DNA from 4 places in the Pseudoalteromonas phenolica genome. Region 3 is predicted to be linked to each of the others. Evidence: predicted binding sites of a transcription regulator. Region 3 holds the regulator's gene; each other region holds the start of a gene.
The links. The regulator sigma-54, encoded in region 3, starts transcription at its own class of promoters, with help from an activator protein. The targets are predictions, from matches to a motif close to GTTGGCACGNNNNTNGNNT.
Positions count from the first base shown of each region.

Region 1 (2,208 bases), 120 kb from region 3:
AAGGGGATTATTTGGCGTTTGGTGAACATGAGTTACCTGTGGCGCTGCAACTAGGTGGCTCAGACCCTGAAGCATTGGCAAAGTGTGCGAAGAAAGCCGATGAATATGGATATAGCGAGATTAATCTAAATGTAGGCTGCCCGTCTGATCGGGTACAAAACGGTCGCTTTGGTGCGTGTTTAATGGCTGAACCTCAGCTGGTGGCTGAGTGTATTGCAGCAATGAAAGCGCAAACTAATGTGCCTGTTACGGTAAAAACACGTATTGGTATTGATGAGCAAGACAGTTATGAGTTTTTAACCACGTTGATTGAGGCGATTAAAGATGTAGGTTGTGATGACTTTATCATCCATGCGCGTAAGGCTTGGTTACAGGGGTTAAGCCCGAAAGAAAACCGTGAGATCCCACCGCTTGATTATCCTCGTGTTTATCAGTTGAAGAAAGATTACCCAGATTTACACATCAGTATAAATGGTGGCGTTAAAACCATTGAAGAGTGTCAGCATCACTTAACGCATATTGATGGGGTGATGGTTGGTCGTGAAGCTTACAGCAATCCATTTATGTTATCGCAGGTTGATGAGCTTTTGTACGGTGGTGAAGCGTTTACGCAGACTCGCCATGAAGTGGTTCGCAGCATGTATGATTACTTTGAAGCGCAAATGAGCGAAGGTGCGAACTTCTGGCATATTGCTCGCCACATGTTAGGTATTTTCCAAAACCAACCGGGTGCGCGAGGATATCGTCGTCACTTATCAGAGAATGGACATAAGAAAGGCTCGGGTATTGAGGTAATGGAAAAAGCACTAACGTTTGTGCCTGAACTGTAAAAATTTCTAGAGTTTAAACATACTAAGAGAAGCCGCTTAACTAAGCGGCTTCTTTGTTTTCATATATTATGACTTTGCGTAATGCGCGAAAATGCGCGGGGTAAACCCGCGCCTACATATCAGGGGTTTTCTGTTCTTGGATTGTCGCCGTAAACGACGACTTACAACAATAGCGTGATGGGTCTTACCTATAGGTCGTGGCTTTAGCCCGACAATAATCCACAAAAAATTTCATGTTAACTAAATTGACTACTTTTTAGTTTATTTAACGAAATCATGAAATTTGTCTCTTCTATAAAAACTCCTTAAAAATGTTAAGTGATTGTTTTTAGTTGATTTTATATTTTGGCACAAAGATTGGAATAGCTTTAGTAACCCAATTGCCAAATGCATAGGAGCAGAAAATGGCCTTAATCGACAGAATTGAAGATCTTATAAAATCAGAAATTAATGCGTTTTTAGACAAAGCGGAAGATCCACAAAAAATGACTGCGCAGATTGAGAGTGAGTTACAAGATGCCTTGGCTGAATGTCGTTCAACTGCTGCACAAATTATTGCAGAGCAAAAAGGCTTATCAAGGCAGCATGAAGATCTAGCAAAAGGTATTGAACATTGGCAGCAACAAGCTGAGCTAGCCGTAAGTAAAGGTCGTGATGATTTAGCAAAAGCGGCTCTTATCGAAAAGCAAAAGCTTGTAGATACTCAGGAAGAAAATCAAAAACAAGCGGCACAACTAGAAGATGCGTTACACAAGCTTAATGAAGATGCAGCTAGGCTAAGTAATAAAATTGCTGAAGTGAAAGCAAAGCAGCAGCAATTTTACAGAGCACAAAATAGTGCAGTAGCAAGATTGAAAGTGCGAAGCACGTTAAATAGTGAAGAAGTACAAAATGTTTGCGCACGCTTTTCACAACTCGAACAGAAAGTAGAGCGTATCGAAGCACAAGTTGAAAGCTACGACATTGGTAAAAATGATGTTTATCAAGAATTCAAACAAATGGAACAAGACGAAAAACTGAGTGAAGAACTTGCTGCACTGAAGCAGAAAATCTCAGGTAAGCAAACTGTAGAGCAATCGACTTCTGCGCAGTAAGTAAACGTTTGCTTGGTACCAATTCGTTTTGACAGGCTCGGCGCAACGAGGCGCCTCCCTAATTTTTCAGGAGTAAGGTTATGAATATGCAACAAACAACGAAAACATGTCGTCGTATTTTAGCGAGAAAGAAAATTGCAGGTGTATGCGCTGGGTTAGCAGAACGTTTTGATTTACCAGTATGGCTAACTCGAGTATTAACTTTGTTGGTATTTTTAAAGTTCCCAATGCTGACGGTGATGGCATACGGATTATGCGCTGTGCTGTGGCCAAAGCAGTAATTG
Region 1 is NZ_CP013187.1:451,893-454,100, forward strand. Features, by position in the region: gene dusA (tRNA dihydrouridine(20/20a) synthase DusA) at 1-830, shown strand, start outside; gene PP2015_RS02045 (PspA/IM30 family protein) at 1,235-1,924, shown strand; gene PP2015_RS02050 (PspC domain-containing protein) at 2,005-2,205, shown strand.
Region 1: a site for sigma-54 is predicted at 1,175-1,193, ahead of PP2015_RS02045 (PspA/IM30 family protein). Genes of this name have one in related genera too.

Region 2 (2,208 bases), 1.3 Mb from region 3:
CTTAAACTCACTCCTAAGTTATGAACTTGCTAACATGTTGGCTGCTTTATGCTTTTCTTTACTTGCTTTATTTTCGATACTATCTATGTACTTTGAAAAAACTAAACCAGCCTTAGCATCCCTACTTATTGTTGTATCTTCTGTACCATTATTGAGCCTTTTTTCGACGGGTATGTGGATTGAAAGTATGGGCGGGTTTCCTGTAATCGGAGCAGGTCAAGGTGTAATCAAGTATTTTGCGCTTCTCTCAATTGGCATTTGTCTACTTAATCCAAAACTGTCTCAGCATGCAATGCAGTGGATAGCGATATTCCCAGTTTTGGTGGTACTCGTTTGGATCGGGGGTATGAAGTTTACCTTGATAGAAGCTCAAGGTATCGAAGACCTATTACAAACTTCACCATTTATGTCTTGGATGTATAGTGTTTGGGATTTACAAACTGCCTCGAATTTAATTGGTGTTTATGATTTGTTAGCTGTCGTACTTTTAATTGCAGCCATATATAACAAAAAAGTACTTTGGATTGGCGTATTAATGTCACTTGCAGTTTTTGTCATGACACAAACATTTTTAGCTACAACCCCAGGCGCAGTTACGACATCAACTATTTTATCTACTACTGGCCACTTTTTAATTAAAGATTTATGGTTTATTGCGAATTTGATTTTCTTTTTAAAGTTTACCGAACAAAAAGTATGATAAAAAAAGGGCACGTTTAGCGTGCCCTCTTATATCCTGATTATTTATATTTACCATAACTGCCATCATCAAATAATGACTTGAGTTCATTGGCAAAGCTCACAAACTTTTCTTTAATCGTGCGCTTAATTTCAACGTCAATTGAACCTAACCACAGTTTGCCTTTAATCTTTATAGTCGGTGCTTGTTTCGGCGCAATTGACGGCGCTTTATTTTCTACGTTACCAAGAATGCAAAAAGCCTCGCAGATCACATTTACACCTTCAGGGATTAAAATTTTCTCTGAACCCAGTATGCAATTTACATTTACTGTGACTTCTTGATGCTCAAATACAGCATCGGAAAAGTCTAAGGTTGTAGAACCCAACACATTCAATAAGTTAATTTCTTTTGGTACCGCCCATTTGCCTGTTCGAGTGCTGTTTCCTAAAACCGTTTTAATATCTAGCTTGTCACCTGCAGACTTTTGTCCGTAATTAATATTCAGGCTCGCATCTTTTTGCGCCGTATACTTCTCGTCAGCTTGCATAGTAAGATCTGCTGTTAGGGCGACGATTTCAGCGTGAACCTGTGTACTCATCGCTTTGTCTAAACGTCTTTCAAATGCCTCTGCGGAAATAACACCATGGCTATAGTTGTAAATTAGGTTGTCTATAACTTCTTCTCTAACTTGTTCAATAGGTCTATCTTCTAATACGACGCTCATGTTATTTCCCTACTATGTAATACCAATCTGCAGTAACACTTAATTAAGCTGTTTAGTATAGTGAGTGACTGATTCAACTTAATCATTCAATAAGTTGTACCATTAAAATTGCATTTCTTAAATTTAAAGCAACAACCGAACCAAAAATAAAGTCATTATAATTCAATGCACTAATTCAGCTGGCATTTCTAACCAAGTTACTTTCTCACCAAAATTTGAGTGTTTTGACTAATAAATAACATATCTCCCAAATTGAAAAAAGTGATAGATAATTTAAATTGCTATCTCGGGCTTTCGCAACTCCCTTTCAATGTTAAAATGGTACGTAAATTATATAGAACTATAAGCGCAAATTATGAAAGTAATCTCATTTAACATTAATGGCCTTCGTGCTCGTCTTCATCAATTGCAAGCATTAATCGACAAACATCAACCTGACGTAATTGGTTTACAGGAAATCAAAGTTCACGATGAAGCGTTTCCGGTTGAAGATGTAGAAGCTATGGGCTATCACGTTTATTTCCATGGTCAAAAGGCACATTATGGTGTCGCACTGATGTCAAAGAAACCTGCTAAATCAATCAAAAAAGGGTTTTCGACTGATACAGAAGAATCCCAAAAACGTATGATTTCAGGTGTATTCGAGAATGACAAAGGTGAAGATGTGATCATTCATAATGGATACTTCCCTCAAGGTGATAACATAAATCATGAAACCAAATTCCCATACAAGCGTCAGTTCTATAAAGACTTAATGACACACTTAAATGAAAATCACACGCCTGAAGAAAATGTCATTGTG
Region 2 is NZ_CP013187.1:1,608,547-1,610,754, reverse strand. Features, by position in the region: gene PP2015_RS07115 (DUF417 family protein) at 1-700, shown strand, start outside; gene PP2015_RS07110 (DUF1707 SHOCT-like domain-containing protein) at 741-1,406, opposite strand; gene xthA (exodeoxyribonuclease III) at 1,762-2,208, shown strand, end outside.
Region 2: a site for sigma-54 is predicted at 1,533-1,551, ahead of PP2015_RS07110 (DUF1707 SHOCT-like domain-containing protein). Genes of this name have one in related genera too.

Region 3 (2,208 bases):
ACATTATCCAAATAACAAAAAGGATTGTTAGAAATACATGAGGCAATCGCTACAGCTGCGCATGGGGCAGCAACTAACCATGACACCACAATTGCAGCAAGCAATTCGCTTACTGCAATTGAGCACATTAGATCTGCAACAAGAGATCCAAGAAGCGCTGGATAGCAACCCTTTACTTGAAGTTGATGAATCAGAACTAGAACCAAGTGCTGATGACAATGATTCAGACAAAGCAGCCAAAGATACTGACTCTGGCGAGCAACTTTCTAATTCTGCTGATGATGGTCACGGTGAGGAGCCGACCAGCGATTACGAGCTTGATAGTGATGCAGCACTTAGCAAAGAAACGGTCAGTGACGATCTAGCCATGGATGTGACTTGGGACGAATACATGAGCGCTGCTCCAAGCTCCAGCAGTGGTCCAATGCCTGAAGACGAAACCATTTATCAGGGTGAAACCACTGAAACACTGCATGAATACCTGATGTGGCAATTAGAGCTCACCCCGTTTAGCCCTACAGATAAAGCCATCGCCGTTGCCATCGTAGAAGCAGTTGATGATGCAGGCCTACTGACTATCAGCACTGAAGAGCTTCTCGAAAGTATTAATGAAGGCAATGATGAAGAGTTAATCGAACTCGATGAAGTTGAGGCTGTATTAAAACGCATTCAACTATTTGACCCTGTAGGCATTGCGGCTCGCTCTTTACAAGAATGCTTATGTATTCAACTCAATCAGTTTGATGCAGATACGCCTTTCATTGCTGAAACAAAAATGGTGTTAAGCGAACATATTGATTTACTCGCTAGCCGTGATTACCGCACCATCATGAAAAAGACCAAGCTCAAAGAGCCTGAGTTAAAAGAAGTGATGACGCTTATTCATAGTCTTAACCCTAAGCCTGCCGCCAGTATTATCCGTGAAGAATCTGAGTACGTTATTCCTGATGTGTCAGTGAAAAAAGTGAAAGGCCGTTGGATTGTCGAACTAAACCCTGAATGCATGCCTAAAATAAGAGTTAACGATCATTACGCGGCAATGTCTCGTTCAGTTAAATCAAGCTCAGACAGCCAGTTCATACGTTCTCACTTGCAAGAAGCCAAATGGTTCATCAAGAGTTTAGAAAGTCGTAATGACACTTTAATGAAAGTTACTAATTGCATTGTGCAACAACAACAGGCATTCTTTGAACATGGACCAGAGGCAATGAAGCCTATGGTTTTAAATGATGTTGCTGAGATGGTCGAGATGCACGAGTCTACCATTTCTCGTGTCACCACTCAGAAGTACATGCATACACCCCGTGGCATTTTTGAGTTGAAGTACTTCTTCTCAAGTCACGTAAGCACTGAAAACGGAGGTGAATGCTCATCCACTGCGATTAGGGCATTGATCAAGAAGCTAATTGCTGCAGAAAACACTGCTAAGCCATTGAGCGACAGCAAGATTGCAGATATATTGGCAGAACAGGGAATCAAAGTGGCACGTCGTACAATTGCAAAATACCGCGAGTCACTCTCTATTCCACCGTCAAATCAGCGTAAAAGTCTGATTTAAGACGTAAACCAAGAGAAGGAAAATGCTTATGCAACTAAATTTAACTGGTCGTCACGTAGAAATTACAGATTCATTAAGAGACTATGTAAACACGAAGTTTGCAAAGCTAGAAAGGCATTTTGATCACATAAACAACGTTCATGTGATCTTAGATGTTGAGAAGCTGGTACAAAAAGCCGAAGCCACTGTTCATTTAAATGGAGCTGAAATTTTCGCTTCAGATGAACATTCAGATATGTATGCAGCCATTGATAAACTCGTTGATAAACTCGATCGCCAAGTTATCAAACATAAAGAGAAATTAACTCGACACTAACCATGAAACTTAGCTCGATTATCAACAAGGACTGCAGTAAAGCTGCGGTCCTTTTTAATAGCAAAAAACGTGCGCTAGAGTACATTAGTGAATTAGCGAGCCAGCACCTTCCTGAACACAATGCTCACGAAATCCTTGATGCCTTCCTGACTCGAGAAAAATTAGGCAGTACGGGCATAGGTAAGGGTATAGCGATCCCTCATGGCCGACTTGCAGGAATAGACTCTATCTTTGCCATCTTAGTGACCAACCAAAATGGAATTGATTTTGACGCAATAGACAATAGACCTGTCGATATTTTGTTGGCACTACTTGTACCTGAAGGTAATAATGC
Region 3 is NZ_CP013187.1:329,912-332,119, reverse strand. Features, by position in the region: gene PP2015_RS01545 (RNA polymerase factor sigma-54) at 38-1,558, shown strand; gene hpf (ribosome hibernation promoting factor) at 1,587-1,874, shown strand; gene ptsN (PTS IIA-like nitrogen regulatory protein PtsN) at 1,877-2,208, shown strand, end outside.

Region 4 (2,208 bases), 740 kb from region 3:
ACTTGCCTGTACTGATGATGACGGCTTACGCAACCATTGATGATGCGGTTGAGGCGATGCGTTTAGGTGCCATTGACTATATGGCAAAACCGTTTGCGCCTGAAGTGCTGCTAAATATGGTTAGCCGTTACATGCCAGCAAAAGAAAAAGAAACAGAGGGCCCGGTGGTTGCTGATCCACAAAGTCTTCAATTACTTGAACTTGCTAATAAAGTGGCGAAATCTGATGCTAGCGTTATGGTGCTAGGGCCAAGTGGTTCGGGTAAAGAAGTATTGGCTCGATTCATTCACGATAAATCAGAACGCAAAGATGAAGCCTTTGTAGCCATCAATTGTGCGGCTATTCCTGAAAATATGCTCGAAGCTACTTTGTTTGGGTATGAAAAAGGTGCGTTCACAGGAGCTATTCAAGCATGTCCGGGTAAATTCGAACAAGCACAAAAAGGCACCATTTTATTGGATGAAATCACCGAAATGGATTTAGGTTTACAAGCAAAGCTACTTCGCGTGTTGCAAGAGCGAGAAGTTGAGCGACTTGGTGGCAGAAAAACCATCGACTTAGACGTCAGAGTTTTGGCGACCAGTAACCGTGAACTTAAAGAAGCGGTGGCTGAAGGTAAGTTCAGAGAAGATTTATATTACCGCTTGAATGTTTTTCCTCTGATGTGGCTGCCACTGAATGAGCGCCCAGGTGATATCGTAGTGTTAGCTGAGCACTTGTTAGCAAGACATACCAGCAAAGCAGGTAAGCCAGCAGTGCAATTAAGTGATAGTGCAAAGCAAAAGTTATTATCACATTCTTGGCCTGGTAATGTCAGAGAGCTTGATAATGTTGTTCAACGTGCTTTGATTTTGCAGCAAGGCGATACTGTACATGGTGAAGATATTTTTATCGAAAACTATCAACCAAGTTTAGTAATTACAAGAACAACGAATACGGAAGTGTCACCACAGATAAATGTGGAACAACAGGCGCGACAGGTTGAGCCTGTAATCAGTGACATAGAAAGTTATGATGCTGCAAATTATAAAGCGACTTTACAAGATAAAGAGCATCAAATTATTTTAGATACGCTACATAAGTGCAATGGTAAGCGTAAAGACGTTGCTGAGGTACTGGGTATGAGTCCAAGAACTTTACGTTATAAACTCGCTAAAATGCGCGATATGGGGATCCTTTTACCAGCATAACTTCTCTATTCTATAAGAGGCCAAAACCTTGGCCTCTTTATTATATCAATCCTCAAAATAGATCGCTCAATTAAAAGCATTGGTATTGTTGTCAAAAAGTCGACTCACATAAAAACACCTTAACACACTGAAAATAAAGATTTAATTTTTGGCATGTTTTGTGCTTATACAAGTTATATGTTTTTATTGGAGTGGGTGTTATGAAAATCCAACCAAACTCTCTTTATCAAGAAATGCAGTCTCTTGCAGTAGAGGCAACGAGAAATACCATTAAAACCAATGAAGTTGCAGTGCAAAAAACCGCGGCGACTTCTTCTGCGCAATTTGGCGATTTGCTGTCAGACGCAATCAATACGGTAAATGGTTTACAAAAAGATGCTAAATCAAAAGTAACGGCGCTAGAGATGGGTGATAGAAGTGTTTCACTTGCCGAAGTCATGATAGCATCACAAAAATCATCAGTGGCTTTCGAAGCAACGGTACAAGTTAGAAATAAACTTGTAGAATCTTATAAAGAAATCATGAATATGCCAGTTTAATCTGGGTAGTGGAGTAGCACCGTGGCAACGAATCAATCAACCGATCTGACCTTAACCGATGGCACTGCTGGCGCTGGCTCTGAAGAGCAGCAAGAGCAAAAGTCGGGATATTTAAGCGCATTAAGTGGCGTTGATATGCTTCGCCAGGTGACTATTATTATTGCTTTAGCTATTTGTTTGGCCATTGCAATCGCGATCATCATTTGGGCGCGCCAACCTGATATGCGTCCACTGGGCCAGTACCCAACCGAAGAGTTAGTCCAGACTCTAGACTTTCTAGATGCTCAAAAAATTGATTATGAGCTCGAAGGCAACACCATCATGGTTGCCGAAACCGATTACCAAACCATAAAACTACAAATGGCCCGTGATGGTTTCACGCAAGCTCCAAGCTCTGGCACAGATATTCTGATGCAAGACATGGGCTTTGGTGTGAGCCAACGCCTAGAGCGAGAGCGCCTTAAGCATAGCCGAGAGCA
Region 4 is NZ_CP013187.1:1,072,986-1,075,193, forward strand. Features, by position in the region: gene PP2015_RS04800 (sigma-54-dependent transcriptional regulator) at 1-1,190, shown strand, start outside; gene fliE (flagellar hook-basal body complex protein FliE) at 1,391-1,729, shown strand; gene fliF (flagellar basal-body MS-ring/collar protein FliF) at 1,751-2,208, shown strand, end outside.
Region 4: a site for sigma-54 is predicted at 1,338-1,356, ahead of fliE (flagellar hook-basal body complex protein FliE). Genes of this name have one in related genera too.